Linked DNA regions of Hoeflea sp. 108. The protein of the gene in region 2 interacts with the protein of the main gene of each other region in a pairwise test. Links are inferred from orthologs where the notes say so. Each region holds a gene or a part of one and is shown on either strand. Other genes may lie near its edges. The genes, in order: B015_RS0121080 and grxD.

The links.
Region 1: the proteins of grxD (region 2) and B015_RS0121080 interact in binary tests that used the Escherichia coli proteins (3 or more experiments, as listed by UniProt). The link is inferred for Hoeflea sp. 108 from one-to-one orthologs.

What each region holds. Positions count from the first base shown.
Region 1 is NZ_KB890024.1:4,237,790-4,249,417, reverse strand. What follows is about bases 743-3,723. They hold B015_RS0121080 (BolA family transcriptional regulator), read right to left. Parts: upstream 2,394-3,723; coding sequence 2,091-2,393; downstream 743-2,090. Other genes in these bases: cobS (cobaltochelatase subunit CobS), read left to right, coding at 3,273-3,723; B015_RS0121075 (J domain-containing protein), read left to right, coding at 2,539-3,156; B015_RS0121085 (metalloregulator ArsR/SmtB family transcription factor), read right to left, coding at 1,683-2,027; B015_RS0121090 (arsenate reductase ArsC), read right to left, coding at 1,146-1,676; B015_RS32720 (MIP/aquaporin family protein), read right to left, coding at 743-1,134. Outside these bases: B015_RS0121100 (transporter associated domain-containing protein), read left to right, coding at 1-488; more of B015_RS32720, read right to left, coding at 433-742; more of cobS, read left to right, coding at 3,724-4,259; cobaltochelatase subunit CobT, read left to right, coding at 4,272-6,170; B015_RS0121060 (esterase-like activity of phytase family protein), read left to right, coding at 6,167-7,186; B015_RS0121055 (saccharopine dehydrogenase family protein), read right to left, coding at 7,415-8,515; B015_RS0121050 (Lrp/AsnC family transcriptional regulator), read left to right, coding at 8,638-9,066; B015_RS0121045 (GNAT family N-acetyltransferase), read right to left, coding at 9,067-9,432; B015_RS0121040 (queuosine precursor transporter), read right to left, coding at 9,582-10,259; rpmB (50S ribosomal protein L28), read right to left, coding at 10,377-10,673; B015_RS0121030 (DUF3108 domain-containing protein), read left to right, coding at 10,922-11,628. UniProt on the Escherichia coli protein: Transcriptional regulator that plays an important role in general stress response. Has many effects on cell morphology, cell growth and cell division. Acts by regulating the transcription of many genes, including dacA (PBP-5), dacC (PBP-6), ampC and mreB.
Region 2 is NZ_KB890024.1:1,974,854-1,986,287, forward strand. Bases 8,273-11,059 are described here. They hold grxD (Grx4 family monothiol glutaredoxin), read right to left. Parts: upstream 9,941-11,059; coding sequence 9,605-9,940; downstream 8,273-9,604. Other genes in these bases: B015_RS0109590 (multidrug effflux MFS transporter), read right to left, coding at 8,273-9,505; B015_RS0109600 (hypothetical protein), read right to left, coding at 10,130-10,354; B015_RS0109605 (class I SAM-dependent methyltransferase), read right to left, coding at 10,429-11,059. In the rest of the region: B015_RS0109530 (NADP-dependent isocitrate dehydrogenase), read right to left, coding at 1-351; B015_RS0109535 (TfoX/Sxy family protein), read right to left, coding at 532-864; B015_RS0109540 (RNA methyltransferase), read left to right, coding at 949-1,827; murI (glutamate racemase), read left to right, coding at 1,820-2,620; B015_RS0109550 (FTR1 family protein), read right to left, coding at 2,657-3,466; B015_RS0109555 (cupredoxin domain-containing protein), read right to left, coding at 3,471-3,818; B015_RS0109560 (DUF3008 family protein), read left to right, coding at 4,050-4,238; B015_RS0109565 (NAD(P)-dependent oxidoreductase), read right to left, coding at 4,287-4,925; B015_RS0109570 (helix-turn-helix domain-containing protein), read left to right, coding at 5,069-5,497; B015_RS0109575 (2OG-Fe(II) oxygenase), read left to right, coding at 5,570-6,295; rpsD (30S ribosomal protein S4), read left to right, coding at 6,519-7,136; tRNA 2-thiocytidine(32) synthetase TtcA, read left to right, coding at 7,308-8,162; more of B015_RS0109590, read right to left, coding at 8,252-8,272; more of B015_RS0109605, read right to left, coding at 11,060-11,157; B015_RS0109610 (hypothetical protein), read right to left, coding at 11,202-11,434. UniProt on the Escherichia coli protein: Monothiol glutaredoxin involved in the biogenesis of iron-sulfur clusters.

The DNA.
Region 1 (11,628 bases), 2.3 Mb from region 2 along the record:
GGGTCGACCTGGTCAAGGTGGCGTCCAAGCCGTGGTTCGTGCCCGACACCACGACGCTGCAGGACCAGCTCAACGCCTTTCTGCGCCGCAAGCAGCACTTTGCCATCGTTGTCGACGAGTATGGCGAGGTCGAGGGGCTGGTGACGCTCGAAGACATCATCGAGGAGATCGTCGGCGAGATCGCCGACGAACACGACATCGACATCCAGGGCGTCAAGCAGGAAGCCGATGGCTCGGTGGTGGTCGACGGCTCGGTGCCGATCCGCGACCTCAATCGTGCGCTCGACTGGAGCCTGCCCGATGACGAGGCCACCACCATCGCCGGCCTCGTCATCCACGAAGCCCAGTCGATCCCCGAGGAAAAGCAGGCCTTCACCTTTCACGGCAAGCGCTTCATCGTCATGAAGCGCGACAAGAACCGCCTGACGCGAATCAGGATCCGGCCGGTTTTGGCGGTGGAGCCGGTCGCGCAGCGCAAGCAGGGCTGACCCCCGGCCACAGTGCTTTCCCGGTCAGCACTGCCGCAAAGGCGCCAACCATTTGCGCTACAATGAACGTTGGTACGTCGGTGGGCGCGATGCCGGCAAAGGTATCGGTCAGACTGCGTGCGATGGTCACCGCCGGATTGGCAAAAGACGTCGACGAAGTGAACCAGTAGGCTGCCAGAACGTACAAACCAACGGCAAGGGGCGTCGATTTCGGGGCTCGCGCTATGCAGCCGAAAATGGTGAGCAGGAGACCGAAGGTGGCTATGGCTTCTCCGAGCCACTGGCCGGGACCTGTCCGGCCAGTTGTCGACAGCTGCAGCATGGGCTGTTCGAACATCATATGAGCGGCGACCACTCCGAGGACCGCGCCGACAAGTTGTGCTGCGACGTACGGGCCGAGCGCCGTCCATGCGAGGCGCCGCTCCAGCGCCATTGTCAGGCTGACCGCCGGGTTGAGATGGGCGCCCGACACCGGCCCCAGCACGGTGATCAGGACGACGAGAATGGCTCCGGTGGCGACTGCGTTGCAGAGCAATGCAAGCGCTGCGCTCCCGCCTGACAATTGCACTGCCGCGATCCCCGATCCGACGACGGTCGCAAGCAGGAATGCCATTCCAAGCGTCTCGGCCAGGAGCCGGCGCAGCATTGGCCCGCTTTTCACCTTGCCGTGCCGCCGGCCTTGCCGGTCGCGCCGTCCATTCTTCCTATCTCTTCGAGATGGGAAGCCAGTGCCATGCGGTCGAGGCTTGCGATCGGCAGGGCAATGAAGGCCTGGATGCGGTTGCGCATGTATTTGAAGGCAGTGACGAAGGCTGCCTCCTTTTCGATGTCAGTGCCTTCGACATGGCTCGGGTCCTCGATACCCCAGTGGGCATTGGCCGGGTGGCCGAGCCACACAGGGCAGGCTTCACCGGCTGCGTCGTCGCAGACTGTGAAGATGAAATCCATCTGCGTCGCGCCTTCGGCGGCGAACTCGTCCCAGGTCTTCGACCTGAAGCCGTCGGATGGGTAGCCGTAGCTTGCGAGCACCTTCAGGGCGAACGGATTGACCGCGCCCTTGGGCTGGCTGCCGGCGGAGAAGGCGTTGAAGCCGGGAGCACCGTCCTTGCGCAGGATACCCTCGGCAAGGATCGAACGGGCGCTGTTGCCCGTGCACAGGAAGAGCACGTTGAAAGGCCTGTGGGTCATGGGGTCTCACTTCGACGGAATGCAGCAGGGGGTTGGTTCGGCAAGCAGGGGCGCGCAGGCTTCCGGCCTGCCGCCGCAACAATCATCGAGCAGGAAGGCGAGCACGCCACGCAATGCCGGCAGGTCGGGGCGATAGACGATGGAGCGGCCGTTGCGCTCGCTTCTGGCAAGGCCGGCTCGGGCCAGTACGGCGAGGTGGGCTGACAGCGTGTTCTGCGGAACGGCAAGCCGGCGCGCCAGTTCGCCGGCGGCGATGCCCCCGGGCTCGGCCGCCGCCAGTTGGCGGAAGGCCTCGAGCCGCGTCGGCTGGGCCAGCGCGGCCAGCGCGTCTATCGTCGTGTTTGCATCCATATATCCAGATTGATGGATATATGTGACGGGCGGATGACAGGTGCCTGTCGGCCCGTCAGAAGCCTACCAGCGGGTTGCTTCGCCCGGGGCCGCCGGCTCGATGGCCAGCGCATGCAGGCCGGCCTTCAGCTCCGCCGAGAGCGCGTCGTTGACGGCGCGGTGGCGGTCGATGCGGCTCATGCCGGCGAATGCAGGTGAAACGATGCGGATGCGGAAATGGGTCTCGCCGGAGCCGTCGAAGGTAGCATGATGGCCGCCGTCGACATGGTGATGGCCGGCATGCAGGTGGCTCTCATTGATGACCGCAAGGCGCTCGGGCGAAAACGCCTTGTTGAGCTTGTCTTCGATGGACGTCTGTATGGACATCGGGCTCACCTTTCACCACATGTGTCTTTGCCGCCACCAATCACAGCCTTCGGGCACAATTGGGCCGCAAATCAGGGGTTAGGGCGATCATCCTGGAAATGTCAATTCTTGTTTCGCCGCTCGATACGGCGGTAAATGTCATCAGATGAAGACGAACTCGAAATATTTCGACAAGATCCGCGTCCGTCCCGATCCGGAAGCGGAGGTGAAGTCGCGCGCGCCGATCTGCCAGTGGGATGGCTGCAAGGAGGCGGGCACCCACCGCGCGCCCGTGGGCCGCATGAGGGAGGGCGAGTATTTCCAGTTCTGCTTCGACCATGTGCGCGAGTACAACAAGGGCTTCAATTATTTCTCCGGGCTCGCCGACGGCGACATCGCGCGCTTCCAGAAGGAAGCGTTGACCGGGCATCGCCCGACCTGGACCATCGGTTCCAACGGCTCTGCCACAGCCCGCTCGGCACCGGACTTTGCCCAGCAGCGCTCGGGCCGCGCCGGCTACTACAATCGCATGCGCGACCCCCACAACGTGTTCGGCACAGGGGCCGGGACGCCGCGCCAGCGCAAGGCAAAGCCGCTGGAGGCCAAGGCGCTGGATACGCTGGGGCTCGATTCCAGGGCCACCGGAGCCGACATCAAGGCGCGCTACAAGGAACTGGTGAAACGCCACCACCCCGACGCCAATGGCGGTGATCGCGGGTCGGAGGACCGCTTCAGGGACGTGCTCCAGGCCTATCGCGTGCTCAAGCAAGCGGGATTGTGTTGAGCCAGCCGCGGTCGCGGCCTTTTTCCAACTTTCCTCTGGCTGGAAAAGGCTTTAAGACCGCCCCCGAAGAAAAATTCGATTGCCAGCGTAGCTGAGGCTTCGCGCGTGGAGACGTCATGAACAAGGTCGATCGCGACATTGCCAACCTGCCTGACACGACGGTGTCGGTGAAAGAAGCCTTCGGGTTCGATTCGAAGATGGTCGTACCGGCCTATTCGACCGCCGGCGAGCATGTGCCAGACGTCGATCCCGACTATCTGTTCGACAAGGCCACCACGATGGCCATCCTCGCGGGCTTTGCCTACAACCGCCGCGTCATGGTGTCGGGCTACCACGGCACCGGCAAGTCGACCCACATCGAACAGGTCGCTGCCCGCCTTAACTGGCCCTGCGTTCGCGTCAACCTCGACAGCCATGTCAGCCGTATCGACCTCGTCGGCAAGGACGCCATCGTCGTCAAGGAAGGCATGCAGGTCACCGAATTCCGCGACGGCATCCTGCCCTGGGCCTATCAGCACAATGTCGCGCTGGTGTTCGACGAATACGACGCCGGCCGCCCCGACGTGATGTTCGTCATTCAGCGCGTGCTCGAATCGTCGGGGCGACTGACCCTGCTCGACCAGAGCCGCGTCATCCGTCCGCACCCGGCCTTCCGCCTGTTCGCCACCGCCAACACGGTCGGCCTCGGTGACACCACCGGTCTCTATCACGGCACCCAGCAGATCAACCAGGCGCAGATGGACCGCTGGTCGATCGTGACGACGCTGAACTATCTGCCGCACGACAACGAAGTGAACATCGTCGTCGCCAAGGCCAAGCACTATCGCGACGCCAAGGGCAAGGAGATCGTCAACAAGATGGTCCGCGTTGCCGATATGACGCGTTCGGCCTTCGTCAATGGCGATCTGTCGACGGTCATGAGCCCGCGTACCGTCATTACCTGGGCCGAAAACGCCGAGATATTCGGCGACGTCGGTATGGCCTTCCGCCTGACCTTCCTCAACAAGTGCGACGAGCTCGAACGCTCGGTCGTGGCGGAATTCTATCAGCGTGCCTTCGGCGAGGACCTGCCGGAGTCCTCCGCCAACGTCGTGCTGGGATAAGAACGGGCTCAAATGGCGGGGCCGGGCGACAACACGCGCAACAAATCCAAGACGGGCTCTGAGGCGGACAGCTTCAAGCGCGCGATGACAGTGTGCATGCGCGCGATCTCAGGCGACAACGAGTTCGAGGTGGCGTTCGCCAAGGAGCGGCCGGCACTCGCCGGCAACCGTGCCCGCCTGCCCGAACTGCCGAAGAAGGCCACCGCCTTCGACATCGCCGTCACCCGCGGCCTCGGCGATTCCATGGCGCTGAAGCGCGCCTGCCACGACAATCGCATCCACGCCAAGCTGGCGCCCGAGGGCAAGCAGGCTCGCGCCGTCTATGACGCGGTCGAGCAGGCTCGCGTCGAGGCGATTGGCAGCCGCGCCATGGCCGGCGTTGCCGAAAACATCTCGACGATGCTCGAGGACAAATACGCCAAGGCCAATCTCGCCGAGGTGACCGAGCAGTCGGAAGCGCCGCTCGAAGAAGCGCTGGCACTGATCGTACGCGAGAAGCTGACCGGCCGCCCGGTGCCCAAGAGCGGCCAGCGCATGGTCGAGCTCTGGCGCAAGTGGGTCGAAGACAAGGCCGGCGCCGATCTCGACCATCTGGCCGGCAATCTGAGCGACCAGCAAGCCTTTGCCCGCGTCGTGCGTGAGATGCTGGCATCGCTCGAAATGGCCGAGGAACTGGGCGACGACCAGGAAACCGAGGACAACGAGGACCAGGACGACGACCAGCCCGAGGGCGAGGAGCAGAGCGAGGAGGGCGGCGAGGACGATTCCGGCTCCGACCAGTCGCAGTCCGACGAGGCCGAGGCTTCCGCCGACGAGGATCCTTCCGGCGAGATGGAGGCGTCCGACGCCACCGCCGAGGACATGGCCGACGATGACGATACGGATTCCGAGACGCCGGGCGAAGCCCGCCGCCAGGACAATCCCTTCGCCAACCTGCCCAAGGAAATCGACTACAAGGTCTTCACCACCGCCTTCGACGAGACGGTTGGTGCGGAAGAGCTGTGCGACGAAGACGAGCTCGACCGTCTGCGCGCCTTCCTCGACAAGCAGCTCGCCAATCTGCAGGGTGTGGTCGGCCGTCTGGCCAACCGCCTGCAGCGCCGCCTGATGGCGCAGCAGAACCGCTCCTGGGACTTCGACCTGGAAGAGGGCTATCTCGATCCGGCCCGCCTCGTGCGCGTCGTCATCGATCCGATGCAGCCGCTGTCGTTCAAGCAGGAGCGCGACACCAAGTTCCGCGACACGGTCGTCACGCTGGTGCTCGACAATTCCGGCTCGATGCGCGGTCGCCCGATCACGGTTGCCGCCACCTGCGCCGACATCCTGGCGCGGACGCTGGAGCGCTGCGGCGTCTCGGTCGAGATCCTCGGCTTCACCACGCGTGCGTGGAAGGGCGGGCAGGCACGCGAGAAGTGGCTGAAGGACGGCAAGCCGCCAAACCCCGGCCGCCTCAATGACCTGCGCCACATCATCTACAAGAGCGCCGATGCGCCATGGCGGCGTTCGCGGCGCAATCTCGGCCTGATGATGCGCGAAGGCCTGCTCAAGGAAAACATCGACGGCGAGGCACTGTTGTGGGCGCACCAGCGCCTGATCGCCCGGCCCGAGCAGCGCAAGATCCTGATGATGATCTCGGATGGTGCGCCGGTCGACGATTCGACACTGTCGGTGAACCCGGGCAACTATCTGGAGCGCCATCTGCGCGCCGTCATCGACTTGATCGAGACGCGCTCGCCGGTCGAGCTGCTTGCCATCGGCATCGGCCACGACGTGACGCGCTATTATCGCCGCGCCGTCACCATCGTCGACGCCGAGGAACTGGCCGGTGCTATGACCGAACAGCTTGCCTCGCTGTTCGACGAGGTCAGCGCGCGCGACACGCGCCGTGGCGGCTTCCGGCGCGCCGGATGATCCTTGCGGTCACCCGGCTGCGACAACTGGCATTGGCTGCGGTGGCAGCACTTGCGCTGTCGGCGTCGCTGACGGCATCTTCCGTTGCCGAAAGCCCGCCCGTCGAGCAGATCGAGATATCCGCCCGGCCTATCACCAAATTCCACATCGGCCGTGATGAGACGATGTTCGGCCCACTCGAATTCGTCGGCGGGCTCGAACTCACCTCTTCATCGCGCAATCTTGGCGCCTTGTCCGCCTTTCGCTTCCTCAAGCCGGGCAGTGATTTCATCGGCGTCGCCGACACCGGCTTCTGGTTCTTCGGCACGGTCGAGCGTGATGCTGCGATGCGACCCACGGCTATCGCGAATTTCCGCATGGAGCAGATGGTCGACGCCTCGGGCAATTTCATCCAGAAGAAATGGCTGGCCGACGCCGAGAGCCTCGCCGTCAGGGATGGCATAGCCACTGTCGGCTTCGAAGGTGCCCATCGCGTCGCCCAGTTCCGCATCGAGCCGGGCAACATGAAGGCGGCGTTCCGCGAACTCGACTTCCTCGTGCCGCGCAATGAGCTGCGCATGAACCGCGGCTTCGAGACGGTGGCTTATTCTCCCCAGAAGGGCAGCCTCGTCGTGGTTTCCGAAAAGAGCCTCGACAAGGCGGGCAACATCTTCGCAGCCGTGCTCGAAGGGCCCGACAAGGGCGTCTTCACCGTCCGCCGCGCCGGCGACTTCGACATCACCGACGGCGCCTTCCTGCCCGATGGCGACCTGTTGCTGCTCGAACGCAGCTTCTCCATGGCCTCCGGCGTGAAGATGCGGCTCCGGCGCATCGGCTCGGAAACCATCGCCAAGGGCAAGGTCGCCGACGGCCCCGTGCTGTTCGAGGCCAACATGGCTTACCAGATCGACAACATGGAAGGTCTCGACGTCTGGCAGCGCCCTGACGGGGCCCAGATGGTGTCGATCATCTCCGACGACAACCACTCGATCCTGCAGCGCAATCTCTACCTGGAATTCATCCTGCACGGGGATTGAGTTTTTCCGATTACAGCCCCGGTGCGGGACGCTACCTATACCCAAGTCTTGACCTCTCCCACAAATGGGAAGGGGGGCAATCCCGGCCGCACAGGCCGTCGAAAATCAGCGCCGACCACGGTGCGGAGCGTCGGCCGCACACAGCGCAAAAAAAAGCGAGGGGTCCCCCAACCCCTCGTTGCCCAACTTTTGGCCTCGGAGCATTCTCTCCGGAAGGCTATCGGGCGATCAGGCCGCCAGATGGTTCGCTGCGGCCTGCGCGTAGTTGCGGCCGAAACGGTTGGCGAGGAAGGCGTCGAGCGCGATGTCCTCTTGACGGATGAAGCCTTTCTGCGGCAGAGCGCCGTTGGCCAGCATGTCGAGCACGGCGCAGATGCCTGAAGCCGTGGTGATCTGGATGGCGCTGCGCGTCAGCTTGCCGAGCTGGCGGCTGTAGATTTTGTTGGCGTAGCTCTCCTGCAGCAGGCGTCCGCCCTTGCGGCCGCTGACGGTAACGAAAATCACCACCACGTCCTGCAGCGTCGCCGGCAGGGCGTTTTCCAGGATGTCCTTCAGCACTTCGCGGCGATGACGCAGGCCGAGATCGTTGAGCAGCGCCTTCATGATCGCGGCGTGGCCGGGATAGCGGATGGTGCGGTAGTTGAGCGTGCGCACCTTGCCTTCATAGGTCTCGCACAGCGTGCCGAGGCCACCTGAGGTGTTGAAGGCTTCGTAGGTGATGCCGTCGAGAGAGAATTCCTCGCGCTCCTCGAGCGGCGGAACCTCGATCAGCTGGCCCTCGACGATCGCCTCGCAAGGCTCACAATATTCGTTGATGACGCCGTCGGTGCTCCAGGTCAGATTGTAGTTGAGCGCGTTCGACGGGTACTGCGGTAGGGCGCCGACGCGCATGCGCACGCTCTCCAGCGAATCGAAACGCTTGGCGAGGTCGTTGGCGACGATCGAGATGAAGCCCGGGGCGAGGCCGCACTGCGGGATGAAGGCGCTGTTGGCCTTGCCCGCCAGTTCCTTGACGATGCGGGTCGAAGCGACGTCCTCGGTCAGGTCGAGATAGTGCACGCCGGCCTTGGCGGCGGCTTCGGCGATTTTGGTGGTCAGGTGGAAGGGGGCTGCCGACATCACGGCGAACTTGCCGGCCAGAACGCCGTCGAGCGCGCCGGCCTCCGAGATCTCGACCTGCTTGGTCGCGACATTGCCGCTGACTTCCAGCGCGTCGAGCGCTGCCTGCGAGCGGTCGACCACGGTCACCTGAAAGTCGCCGGTTTCCGCCAGCATGTCGGCGATGGTCGAGCCGATCTTGCCTGCGCCTACGACAACGATTTGCTTCATGGTCTGTCCCCTTGGAATGGAATTTCGTGCGCGATTCTATGGTCATGTCTCGTCGAAAGGCAGTATCGAGAACGACGAAAAGACGTTATGTTTTGAGCATATCGACGACAAGCAAGTGCGAAATGACGACCGATCCAGACGCTGCCCTGCTGAACCTTTTGCGCGAGAACGCGCGCGCCTCGACGGCAGACCTGGCCCGCAAGCTGGGTGTGTCCAGGACAACCGTGCAGAGCCGGCTGGAGCGTCTGGAAAAGCGCGGGGTGATCGCCGGCTACAGCGTCAGACTGTCGGCCGATTATGAGAAGAACCTCGTCCGCGCCCATATCCTGGTCACGGCGCTGCCCAAGGTCTCCGCTGCGGTGGAGGCCGTGCTGCGCCGCATCCCCGAGGTGCGCACCCTGCATTCGGTGAGCGGCAATTTCGACATGATCGTCGTGGTCGAGGCGCCGTCGGTGCGTGACCTCGACGTGCTGATCGACAGGATCGGTGCGCTCGAAGGCGTCGAGCGCACGTTGTCGTCGATCATCCTCTCGACGCGGATAGACCGGTAGTCACTCGATGTCGTGCATGCTGCGGCGAAAGACGATCTCGCCGCCGATGATCTCGCCCGATTCGCGGAAGCCCATCTGGCGGTAGAGCTCCATTGCCACATCGTTTCCGGGCGCCACGCTGAGCGTCACCTGGCTGCAGCCCGGCAGCCTGGACATCAGCTTCAGCAACTCGTCGAGCGCCTTGCGGCCATAACCGAGTCGCTGGTAGCGCTGGTCCACCATCAGCCGATAAATCCAGTAATTGCCGTCGTCGGGGTCGAGCGCATACATGGCGAAACCGACGGCGACATCGGCGTCGTAGATTGCCAGCGGCACGCAATGGTCGCCGTCCTCCGCCTCGTCGATCGAATCGGCGTTGGTGGCCACGAACCCCTGTTGCGAGCGGCGTACCTGGAGCTGAAGAACCTTTTCGCGCTCGGCAGGGCCCAACGGCCTCAACGTGACTTGCATCTGCGGACCTCGGTATGAGGTCGCAGCGTCTAGCGTCGCAGGATTACGGGAACATGGCGCCGGCTTCAGGCCAGCGCCGGCTGGCTCCAGCGCGTGGCGATCAGCCGGTAGGGCACTAGGGCGAACAGGCCGATCAGCAGCTTCACCGTGAGGTCGCCCAGCGCCCACGACACCCAGCGCGCCGCCTCGATCGACATGACGCCGAACAAGGGAGCGGCCTCAAGCGCGAAACCGTCCTCCGGACCGAGGAAGACGAAGACGGCGGAGAAGGCGATGCCGAAGAAGATGATAGTGTCGAAGACCGAGCCGACGAGGGTGCCGATGATCGGAGCGCGCCACCAGCTCTGGCGGCGCAGCCAGTTGAACACGGTCACGTCGAGCAGCTGGCCGACCAGGAACGCGGTACCCGACGCCAGCGCGATACGCGCCAGACGGCCGGGTGCGGTCTCGAAAGGAATCAGCCCGAACCTGAACAGCAGCGGCGGAAGCACGATCGAGCAGACCACTGCCGTCATGAAGCCGACGAAAACGATTCGTCGGGCCATCTTCGGCCCATAGCGCCGGTTGGCGAGGTCGGTGACCAGGAAGGAGAAGGGGTAGGTGAAGGCGCCCCAGGTCAGGATATCGGCAAGGGCCAGCGATCCGACCTGTCCCTGCATCGGGAACTGGACGAGGATGTTGGAGGCGACGACGACAAGCGCCATGGCCACCACAAAGGGTAGATAACGAGAACCGGAGTTCATTTTTTTATCCTGGGTAATGGAACCAGTTTGTCCGGGCGATGCCCAGCCGTTGGTCGGAGCCTCGTCATCCTTGCGGCGTCAGAGGCTCCAGGCGGTCGTCCCCCGCCTTAAGATCGATCAGGCAGCAGCCTGTTCGGCAGTCTTCTTGGCGATCTGCTTCTTGAGCAGACGGGCGCGCTGCGACAGTTCTTCAGCGTCGGCCTTGGCCAGGAAGGCGTCGAGACCACCGCGGTGCTCGACCGAGCGGAGCGCGTTGGCCGAAATGCGCAGGCGGACGTTCTGGTTCAGAACTTCCGAGATGAGCGTGACATTGACCAGGTTCGGCAGGAAGCGACGACGGGTCTTGTTGTTGGCGTGGCTCACATTGTTGCCGGTCATGACGGCCTTACCGGTGAGTTCGCAAGCGCGGGACATGTTACATACCTTCAGTTCTGGCGGACCAAGCGGCTGTGACGCACCTAATGGCGCGCGGTCTCAGTCAGGCGGCCTCATGGAAAAAGTTGGCGTTCCATAGTTGCATTTCACAGCCTCGTCAAGCGCTCCGTGGTCTCGGACAGGTTGTCCCCAGTTCCACAGAAAGGCCGGATTTGCCTTTATAACCAGCTGCGAGGGACATCACCAGCCGGAAGCCAGCTTCCGCTGACGATGAGGTATCGCCTTAGATGCTCCGCCTGTTGCCCGCCCTGATCGCCGTTGCGCTTGCCGTCCTGCCCATGGAGGCGAGGGCGGCGGAAAAAACCTTCAGCGGCGACTATTCATTGTCCTTCCTGGGCATTCCCGTCGCCAAGGCGACCTTCGACAGCAGTTACGACGGCAACGCCTACAAGGTGAACGGCAAGGTCTCGAGCGCCGGGCTTGCGGCATTCTTCGACGACACGCGCGGCACCATCTCGTCGCGCGGCAGCTTCGGCGACGGCGGCACGCGTCCAAGCGCATTCCGGGCCGACTATGTCTCCGGCAAGAAGGCATCGCTGGTCGATGTGCGCTTTTCCGGCGATCGCGTCGCCAGCACCGAAGTCGTGCCGCCGCCCAAGAAGCGCGGCTCGACCTGGATACCGCTCGGCGCCGACGATCTCCGCGCCGTGTCCGACCCGATCGCGGCGACTGTCATCAAGGCGTCCAGCCTCGACCGCGTATGTGGCCGCACCGTCAAGATGTATGATGGCGAGCTGCGCGCCGATCTCAGGCTGACCGAAGTGTCGCGCAAGAAGATGTCGGTCAAGGGGTTCTCCGGCGACACGGTCACCTGCCGCATGGGTTTCCAGCCGGTCTCGGGCTATCGAACCGACAAGAAGGCGCTGACCTTTCTGCGCGACCGCAGCCGCATCATGGTGACATTTGCGCCGCTCGGCGAAACCGGCGTATATGC
Region 2 (11,434 bases):
GACGTTCTTCATGATGATCGGCTCGCGGAAGATGGTCCCGCCGAGGATGTTGCGGATCGTGCCGTTGGGCGACTTCCACATCTTCTTGAGCTTGAACTCTTCGACGCGCTGTTCGTCGGGCGTAATGGTCGCGCATTTAACGCCGACGCCGTGCTTGTTGATGGCGTTGGCGGCGTCGATCGTCACCTGGTCGTTGGTGGCGTCGCGGTGCTCGATGCCGAGGTCGTAATATTCCAGGTCGATGTCGAGATAGGGGTGGATCAGCTTGTCCTTGATGAACTGCCAGATGATGCGGGTCATCTCATCGCCGTCGAGCTCGACGACGGGCTTGGCCACCTTGATCTTCGCCATTTGGAAAATGCCTCTTTTTGCCTGGAACCAGCCGGTCCCGGAGGGTTCACGATTGGGAGTGCGGCCCCTATACCAAAGCGAATCGGAGCGCGCAAATGATTGCGATTGCGACCTTCGGCCTGTCCGCTGACATTGTATGAACACGCCTGCCTGCGACGCCCCTGGTCGCAGTTTTGGGCGTCATTTTTTCTTCTTGGGCGGCATCGGTCCGACAAAGCGCGAAGCCATGGCGATCCATTGCCCGAGTGCTGTGTCGTCGAGCTCAACGGCGTCGACCATGATGAAGCCCTTCATCTCGCGGCCGGTGAAATCCATCCGCTTCGCGCCGGGCATGGCAAGTGCCGCAGGCTCCTGCTCGTCGCCGACGCGCGCAAGCAATGCGCCATCCTTCAGCGTGCCCACCAGCATGTTGCCGTTGAGCGTGAAGCAGGTGCCGCCGAACATCCTGATTTCGCCGACATTGGGGTCTTCGCCAATGGCATGTCTGATGCGTTCCGCGAGGTCGTCGGCCATGCTGGTTCCTTACCGGAACTTCATTTTCGCGCGCAAATATGTCAGGGACGCGCAAAAGTCGCAATTTTTGGTTCAATCGCATCCATGTCAGCCACTGAAGCCTCGCCGTCAGCAATGCCCGTCATCATCCTGGTCGAGCCGCAGCTCGGCGAAAACATCGGCATGGTGGCGCGCGCCATGGCCAATTTCGGGCTCGCCGAGCTCAGGCTCGTCAATCCGCGCGATGGTTGGCCGAACGAGAAGGCCCGCGCAGCCGCAAGCCGCGCCGACCATGTCGTCGATGCCGTCGCTGTGTTCCCCGACCTAGCCTCGGCACTCGCCGACCTCAACTTCGTCTTCGCTACCACGGCGCGCGAACGCGACGGCTTCAAGGAAGTCCGCGGCCCGGTCGAGGCGGGCAGGGCGCTCAGGGCGCGCAGCGTTTCGGGCCAGCGCACCGGCATCATGTTCGGGCGCGAGCGTTTCGGCCTCTACAATGAAGAAGTGGGCCTCGCCGACGAGATCGTCACCTTTCCCGTCGATCCCGGCTTTTCTTCGCTCAACATCGCCCAGGCGGTGCTGCTCATGTCCTATGAGTGGATGAAGTCGGGCCTGGAGAGTGAGACCCAGACCAATTTCTCCGGTCCCGAGATGGCGCCCGCCACCAAGCAGCAGCTGCAGGGCTTGTTCGATCATCTCGAAGCGGCGCTCGAATCGCGCGGCTATTTCCGCCCGGCAACCAAGAAGCCCAAGATGGTGGACAATCTGCGCGCCGTCTTGACCCGCGCCGGTTTTCACGAGCCCGAACTCAAGGTGCTGCGCGGTGTTGTGGCCTCGCTCGACTATTTCTCGCCCAAGGAGCCGCGTGGCGCCGGCTACCCGGAGCGCAAGGCGAAGGTCGATAATGCCGTTCATTCCGGCAGCGCAGGCGGTGATGAAGATGACATCCCGCCTGTCGGCGGCAAGGGACTCGACAATGACTGACCGCCCGATCCTGATGTTCGATTCGGGCATCGGTGGATTGACCGTGCTGCGCGAGGCGCGCGTGCTGATGCCTGATCGGCGCTTCGTCTATGTCGCGGACGATGCCGCCTTTCCTTATGGCAATTGGGAGGAGCCGGCGCTGAAGGAGCGCATCCTCAGTCTGTTCGCCGAACTGCTCGAACGCTTCAAGCCGGAGCTGTCGGTCATCCCGTGCAACACGGCCTCGACACTGGTCATCGAGGCGATCCGCGAGCGCTTTCCCGGGCATTCCTTCGTCGGCACGGTACCGGCGATCAAACCCGCGGCGGAGCGCACGCGCTCGGGCCATGTTTCGGTGCTGGCGACGCCCGGCACGGTGAAACGGCAATACACCCGCGACCTCATCACCCAATGGGCATCGAAATGCCATGTCCGCCTCGTCGGAAGCCATCGGCTGGCCGAACTCGCCGAGATCTACATGCGCGAGGGCTTCGTTGACGAGCAGGCGGTGGCGGAAGAAATCGCCCCGTGCTTCGTCGAGCAGGACGGGCGGCGCACCGACATCGTGGTGCTCGCCTGCACGCACTATCCCTTCCTGGTCAACCGCATGCGCAAGACCGCACCCTGGCCGGTCGACTGGATCGATCCGGCCGAGGCCATCGCCCGCCGCGCCCAGTCGCTGCTCAAGCCGAGGGAAGGCTCGTTGCGGGATGAGGCACCGGGCTTCGGCCGCGACATTGCCATTTTCACCTCGGGCAAGCCGCATTTCGCAACGGTGCGGCTGATACAGGGCTTCGGGCTCAGCCTGGCCTGAGCTGACCGCCCTATAAGCACGCTCCCAGGCTGGTCGCTAGGCCGCGGTGCGCCTGACCATCGCCGATGCCGACAGGATCACCAGTATCGTCGCCACATAAGCGGCGATCTGAATGCCCTCGGGCCGCGCCACATAGCCGACCAGTATGTGCAGCAGGAAGCCGATCGCGTTTGTCTGCGGCAGGATTTCCGACGTGTTCCAGATGTCGTAGCCGAGTGGCGGAAGCACGCCGGCCTGGACCAGGAAGGCCGCGGCCTGCGCGGCGAGCCCGGCCGCCAGCAGGATAATTATGACGCCGGTAACGCGAAAAATCTGCTTCAGCGGCACGCGCAGCAGCCCGGCATAAAACAGCGTGCCCACAAGTGCCGCCGCACCTACGCCGAGCAATCCGCCTTGCAGCATGGGTGCCAGGCCATATTCGCCGTCGATGGCGATGCCATAGAGAAACAGCACCGTCTCCGAACCTTCGCGCAGCACGGCAACCGCGCAGATGATCGCCAGCGCCGACAGCGGTCGCGAGCCTTCCTTGACCGCTTCGCCGACGGCGCGGCTATGACCGGCCAGCTCGGCTGCATGGGCGCTCATCCAGATCTGGTGCCAGGCAAGCATCGCGACGGCGACGAGCAGGATCGTGGCGTTGAACAGTTCGGTGCCGTTGCCGTCGAACAGGTCCGACAGGCCGCTGGCGAAGAAGGCGACGATCGCAGCGCCGGCAAGGCCTGCCACCACGCCGCCCGCCACCCAACCGGTTCGCCCCGCAATGCCTTTGCTAGCCGCCAAAACGATCGAGACGATCAGCGCTGCTTCGAGCGTCTCGCGAAAGACAATGACGAAAGTCGAGAGCATCGGTTCACTCCGCAAACAGATTGCCGAGCGCGGTTTCCTTGTGCCTGTCACCGAAGAAGCCGTAGCTTCCGGCCGACAGTGGTCCGACATGCAGCGTGATCTGCTTGCCGCCGGCCACGACCTTCTCGACATGGAAGTCGTTGCTTTCGAATTCCTCCGCCGTCGGATCGTCGTTGACGACCACAAGGTCGAATTCCTTTCCGGCGGGAACTGTCACGCTCTGCGGCTTGAAGCGGTGGTCCTTGATGGTGATCGTGAACGAAGTTGCATCGGTTGCGGCATGCGAGAGGCCGCCGGAAGCGACGAGCAGCCCCGTTGCGAGGATTGCGAATGTTGTGCGGGAAAGGAGCATGGCTTCGACCTTCTTGCCCCTGCCAACGTCCGCCCGGCCGGGCAGGGAATGGCATCAGGATAGAAAGGTGATGGGGTGTGTCAAGTTAAATTGACACCTTAGAATTGTTATAAATACAATGATTACAGAGTGTTAGAGGATTGGTGCCGGTTTGATATGGTGGCTGTGGAACTCTCGGATACGGCCTTGCGTTGACCTTCTATGTTGAACCAGCCGAGGGAGGCCAATGCAATGCCCGCCACTTCCAGAGCCCAGCAGAAGGCCGCTGGCGCGGCCCTCGCTGCCAAGCGCGGCGAAATCAACAAGAACGAACTCTTCGGTGCGTCGAAGGAAATGTATGAATCGATGACCGAAAAGGAACTCGAGGAATTCGCCCAGACCAAGCACAAGGGCCTGCCGGAGCATAAGGCCAAACACTAGGGTGCGGTGCATCCGTTCGGATGCACCGATAGCTCCGGCAGCGCTGGCTCAGTAGCCCAGTGTAAAGCGTTTGCCGGTATGAACTGGGTGCTCGGCCTCATCGACAACGGCAACGGCGAAATCCTCGACCGAGATGTGGCTCTGGCCGCCGGCGTCGAACACCGGCTGGTCGCCGCCGAGGCGGAACTTGCCGGTGCGTTCGCCCGGCGCCATCATGATGGCTGGCGAGATGAACGACCATTGGAACCCTGTCTCCTTGCGCAGCGCCGCCAGCGCGTCGCGGGCGGCGCGGGCGCCATCCTTGTAGGCGGCAGGGAAGTCCGGACCGTCCACCAGCTGCTTGCCGTCGATTTCGAGGCTGCCGGCGCCACCGACCACGACCACGCGCTTGCCGGCCGCCTTGACGGCTTCGATGATGGCCTTCGAGCCGGTGCTGTGCTTGGCATAGATATCAGGATCGCCCCACCCGCCGTTGAAGGCGGAGATGACGATGTCGGCATCGGCGATGGTCGCCTTGAGCGCCGGGATGTCGGTAACGTCCGCCTTCACAGCGGTGACGCCGTCGAGCGTTGCTACCTTCGCCGGATTGCGGACGATGGCCGTAACCTTGTTGCCGCGCGATACGGCTTCCTTGAGCACGGCATTGCCGACGAAGCCGGATGCGCCGATGAGAGCGATTTTCATGATTTTCTCCATTCCACCCGCTTTGCCTTGGAATGGCATCGAGGGTATAATCTGTAATCAGGTTACCAATGATAACTATATAGCTTCGATGAAACGGGCCGAAAAGAACGCATGATTTTGTGCCCAGGTTACCCCGAGAGAACCGCATGAACGCCTCGACCAAACCTGTCGGGCAAAACGCCGGCACCGACACGCTGGTTCCGCTGCTGCACACCACGCCGGGTTTCGCCAGCGATGGGCGCAATTGTCCGATCCGTGAAGTACTCGACCGTGTCGGCGACACCTGGAGCATCCTGGTCATCATCAATCTCCAGGAGCAGCCGGTGCGCTTCAATGCGCTGAAGCGCTCGATCGAGGGCATCTCCCAGCGCATGCTGACGGTGACCTTGCGCTCGCTCGAGCGTGATGGCCTGGTGCGCCGAACCGTGCGCCCGACCACCCCGCCCGAGGTGGAATACGGCCTCACCGAGCTTGGCCAGTCGATCGCCGTGCCCATCGGCGCGCTCGGCAGCTGGGCCGCCGCCAACCGCGACCAGATGCGCGGCGCCCGCGAAGCCTTCGATCAGGCAAGCTGAGCGCTGCAGGAATCGGAATGCGTGGCGCGGCGTGTGCTCCTAGTCTCCGGGCTCCAAAGAAGGAGCAAGCAGATGGAAGTCACACGCATCATCCCGCCCAACGCCATAGCCGAGAACGTTGATTGGCCGCGTGTGCTTGCCGAGCTCGATGAGTTCGGCACCGCTTTGACAGGGCCATTGCTGGATCGCGAAACCTGCCGCGCGCTACGCGGGCTCTACGATGGCGACGGACATTTCCGCAGCCGCATCGTCATGCAGCGCCACGGCTTCGGCTCGGGCGAGTACAAGTATTTCGCCGATCCGCTACCCGACATGATCTCGGCGCTGCGCCATGGCTTCTACGAGCGCCTTGCACCTTTCGCTAGCAGGTGGAACGAGCGCATGGGCATCGCCACGCGCTATCCGCCGGATCTCGATGCCTTCCTGGCCGAATGTCATGCCGACGGCCAGACCAGGCCGACGCCACTGCTGCTCAAATATGGCGCCGACGACTACAATTGCCTGCATCAAGATGTGTACGGCACTCATCTGTTCCCGGTTCAGCTGGTGATTCTGCTGAGCGAACCTGGCGAGGAGTTCGACGGCGGCGAATTGGTCATGACCGAGCAGCGCCCCCGCATGCAGTCACGCGCCGAGGTCGTGCCGCTGCACATGGGCTGTGGCGCGCTGTTTGCCGTCAACGATAGGCCGAAAGCTGGAAGCCGGGGCGATTACAGGGTAAAGATGCGCCACGGCGTCAGCCGCATTCGCTCCGGCGAGCGCTTCACGCTCGGCATCATCTTCCATGATGCGAAATGAGCCGGCTGCCGGCCCAGGCGTTGACATCCAGGGCTGTTTCCCCTAGTTAGCCGCCAACGCCGGGCCGAAAAGCCCGGTGTTTCATTTGACGTGTCCCGTGGGCCTTTTCCGCAATGCGTGCGTGGAAGGTCCTGTCAGGTCTCGAAAACGGAGGCCAGAGGAGGGCGCGTTTCCTTCACTCGAAACACGAGGTTTCGAGTGTATTGTTTTGAAAGGGAATGCGATGAGCAAGCGCGAATCCGCTAAGTACAAAATTGATCGCCGTCTTGGCGAGAACATCTGGGGCCGTCCGAAGTCCCCGGTCAACAAGCGTGAATACGGCCCCGGCCAGCACGGTCAGCGTCGCAAGGGCAAGCTCTCGGACTTCGGTCTGCAGCTGCGCGCCAAGCAGAAGCTGAAGGGTCACTACGGTGACGTGTCGGAAAAGCAGTTCCGCAAGACCTACGAAGAGGCCAACCGCCGCAAGGGCGACACCTCTGAGAACCTGATCGGCCTGCTCGAGTCGCGTCTGGATGCGGTCGTCTACCGCGCCAAGTTCGTGCCGACCATTTTCGCGGCCCGTCAGTTCGTCAACCACGGCCACGTCAACGTCAACGGCAAGCGCACCAACATCTCGTCCTACCGCTGCAAGGCTGGCGACGTGATCGAAGTCCGCGAGAAGTCGAAGCAGCTGGTTATCGTTCTCGAGGCCGTCGCTCTCGCCGAGCGTGACGTTCCCGACTACATCGAAGTCGACCACAACAAGATGGTCGCCACCTTCGCTCGCGTTCCCGGCCTGTCGGACGTTCCGTTCGCAGTCCAGATGGAACCGAACCTCGTCGTCGAATTCTATTCGCGCTAATCCCTCACGGGTTCAGCATCGAATTCAAGAGAGCGGCCGGCAACGGCCGCTCTTTTCGTTTGGGTTTCTGTCTTGGCCTCGGCGTCTTGCGCGGCGCAGGATTTTGCGAAATACCGCAGCAGACATGCAGTTGCCGCGCGTGCGGCTCCAGCGGATTTGAAGGACGGGCCGATGGGCATTCACGAACAGGACGCACTGGCCGAGCCGGAAGAGGTGAACTTCCCGCTCTATCGCGATGCTCCCTCGTCGGTGGAATTCAACAAGCTGCGGAAGCGGCTGCTACGGCAGGCGCGCCAGGCCATAGAAGATTACGCCATGGCAAAGCCGGGCGAACGCTGGCTGGTGGCCCTGTCGGGCGGCAAGGACTCTTACGGCCTGCTCGCTGTCCTGCTTGACCTCAAATGGCGCGGCCTGCTGCCGGTCGAACTGCTTGCCTGCAATCTCGACCAGGGCCAGCCGAATTTCCCGAAGAACGTGCTGCCCGACTATCTCGACGCCAACGGCATCGCTCACCGCATCGAGTATCGCGACACCTATTCGATCGTCACCGACAAGATTTCGGAGGGCAGCACCTATTGTTCGCTGTGCTCCAGGCTGAGGCGCGGCCATCTCTATCGCATCGCGCGCGAGGAGGGCTGCTCGTCGCTGGTGCTCGGCCATCACCGCGAGGACATCCTCGAGACCTTCTTCATGAACCTGTTCCATGGCGGCCGTCTCGCCGCCATGCCGCCCAAGCTGCTCAACGATGAGGGCGACGTCATGGTGCTTCGGCCGCTCGCCTTCTGCGCCGAGGCCGACATGGCGAAGTTCGCCGACGCCATGAAGTTCCCGATCATTCCCTGCGACCTCTGCGGCAGCCAGGAGGGCCTTCAGCGCAACGCCATGAAGGCGATGCTCGACGACATCGAACGCAAGATGCCGGGCCGCAAGGACACCATGATTCGCGCGCTCGGCAATGTCAGGGCCTCACATATGCTCGACCGCAAACTCTTCGACTTTGCTACGCTGTCCCTGGGCGGCGCCTGACCGACGATCGGTCCGCCACGGCCCTGCTGAAAAGAAAAACCCCACCCCGATGTCTCGGGATGGGGTTTTGTTTTGGTATGCTGAAAAGGTTAGTGCGGCTTTGCCGGAGCTCCCGGTGCGCTGAACAGCTTGCCGCGCTCGGCGATCAGCACCATCACCAGACCCAGCAATGCGACGCTGACGTAACCCAGCGCCAGCGGCATCACCGTGCCGTCGAACGACTGGCCGATGAAGGCGCCGATCAGGCCGCCGCCCACCGTCTGCATGAAGCTCTGCACCGACGACGCCGTGCCCGCGATGTGGCCAAGCGGCTCCATGGCGATAGCGTTGAAGTTCGAGCCGATCCAGCCGAACTGGAACATTGCCGCCGCAAACAACACCACGAAGACGGGGAAGGGTACCCAGCCAGTCAGCGACCAGGCGAACCAGATGGCGCTCACGACCGTGAAGCCGAGCAGTGCGCCATGCGACAGTCGGCGCATGCCGAGCTTGATCACCAGGCGCGAGTTCAGGAACGACGACACCGACATCATCGCTGCGATCGCCGCGAAGACCAGCGGGAACCACACGCCCAGCCCGTAGATGCCGACATAGACCTGCTGGGCCGAGTTGATGAAGCCAAGCAGCGACCCGAAGATGATCATCGAGGCCAGCGTGTAGAACAGCGACACGCGCGTCGTCAGCACGATGCGGAAGCCGTTGACGATCGACATCAGGCTCAGCGGCCGCCGATCCTGCGGATGCATGGTCTCGGGCATGCGCAGCGCCGTCCAGGCGGTGATCGCAAGTGCGGTCACCGACATGACCACGAAGATCATGTGCCATTCGGAAAACAGCATGATGAGCTGGCCGATGCCGGGTGCAAGAACCGGGATGATCATGAATACCATGAACACCAGCGACATGATCTCGGCCATCTGCCGGCCGCCGTAACGGTCGCGCACGATGGAAATGGCGATCACGCGCGTCGAGGCCGCACCGATACCCTGGATGAAGCGCAGCACCAGCAGGATCTCGAAGGACGGTGCAAACGCCGCGGCGAAGGCCGCGAGAATGTAGATGCTGAGGCCGAACAGCAGCGGGCCGCGCCGGCCGAAACGATCGGATGCCGGTCCGTAGAACAACAGCGCCAGGCCCATGCCGGCGACATAGGCGGTAATGACGAACTGCCGGTGGTTTTCGCTCTCGACGCCAAGGCTGGCGCCGATCTGCTGCAAGGCCGGCAGCATGATGTCGATGGCAAGCGCGTTGACCGCCATCAGTGCGGCGCAGATCGCGATGAATTCCCAGCGCGGAAGGGGAAACAGTGCGTCGATCACGTCGTCGGTGTTTTTCGGTTCCATATCGATTTTCGGTCCAAACGAAAATGCGCCGGGAATCCGGCGCATTCTCAAAATGCGATGAGCCCCGAATGGACCGGAGCCGATGGTCTTCTCAGGTGATCAGGCGGCGCCCTTGACGCTCACGCCCTTCTCCTGGAGGAACGACTGCAGTTCTCCAGCCTGGAACATCTCGCGGATGATATCGCAGCCGCCGACAAACTCGCCCTTGACGTAGAGCTGGGGAATGGTCGGCCAGTTGGAATAGTCCTTGATGCCCTGGCGAAGGTCGTTCGAGGTCAGGACGTTGACGCCTTTGTAGTCGACGCCGAGATAGTCGAGGATTTGCACGACCTGACCGGAAAAGCCGCACTGCGGAAAGCCGGGCGTGCCTTTCATGAACAGCACGACGTCCTGGCTCTTCACTTCACTGTCGATGTATTCGTTGATTCCGCTCATGGGCCCAAAACCTCAAACCTAGCCGGACTCTGTCGTAGCCGGCAATATCCGCTAGACTGCTAGCACTTGCCACTATGTGGTTGCAACAGTCGAGCTTTCCAAGCCTTGCAATGCCGCATCCCGACAGGGGCGGGCAGGGCATGCCGCTTTTGCCGATCTGACGTCGTCAAGCGGCTGGCAAGGCGGCGTTCAGGCGCTGCGGCGTACCTTCGAGCGCGAACGCACCGTGCGCTTGCGGCTCGTCTGCTTCTTGGCTGGCCTCAAAAGCTTCTCGATCTGGCGCAGCGTCGACGAGCTCGACGAAACCGTGCGTTTGCGCCGGCGTGCCCGCTTCGAGGTGCCTGAGGTCTTCTTCAGTATATCCTTGAGCGCGCCATCGACGACACCCTGCACGAGATCGGAAATCAGCGACATTGAGCCCACACTTCGTGTTTCGATTTGTATCGTCGATGAATAGAAGACCGTTCTGCCAATGTCGAGACATTGACCTATTTGAAGGCCCTAACGCAGATGAAGGCAGGCGAGAGGCTCAATTCTGCGAAGTGCTGGGGATCGACGGACGCCATCTCAGGCACGGGCAGCGGCTCGACGAAACGGTCGAGCCTCCAGCCGGCATCGGCAAGGCCGTTGAGTATGTCCTGCAGCGGCCGTCGGTACGATTGCACATATGGGTTCGGCGCACCGAAGCCGCCCCAATGCATGCCCCACAGATTGGTGGCGAAGTAGCTGGCATCGCCCCGCGTGCGCTGGTCGGCCCAGTCGCGCATCGGATGGCCCATCGAAAAGATCAGCCGGCAGCCACTTCGGCCAATGCGGTGGAACTCGGAGAAGACGGGGCCGAGTTCCTGCACATAGTCCAGCGCCAGCGAACACAGGATCGCATCGGTGCTGTTGCTTGCCAGCCAGTGCAGCGGCTTGGCAAGATCGCCTTCGTGGAAATCGACGTCGAGACCGGCGCAGCGTTTCCGCGCCAGTTCAAGCATTTCGGGCGTGATGTCGAAGGCGTGGACCCGCGCTCTGCCGCGCGCCAGCTTTTCCGCGCAGATGCCGGAGCCGCAGCCGGCATCGACCACGTCCAGCCCGGCGACGTCACCGAGCAGGGCCAGCGAGGCCGGGCGCTCGTAGAGCGCGTTGTGCGGCTTGGTAGGTGCGGCCGCATCATAGCGCTCGGCAAAGGTGGAGTAGGCGCGGCGCGCGACCTGTTCGTCTTCAGACATGAGATTTGCTCGTTGAGCGTCTGGCCGGATGCGAAATTCGGGTCTCAACTGCAGCCAGGCAATGAGGCAAGTTTCTGAAGGTCTTCTTTGGCAGCGCTTTTCAGGATTGCGGCCGGTATTCTGGTGCTGTCGACATTCACAATCAGGCCGATGCTGTCGACAACGACGTAACCGCATTCTTTGTCGCCCGCCGCGGACATACCGTCGAACTCTACGGCGACAAGACGTCCTTCAGGCTGTTCATAGGTAACGGTTTTTGTGAAACGTCTTTGCTGGA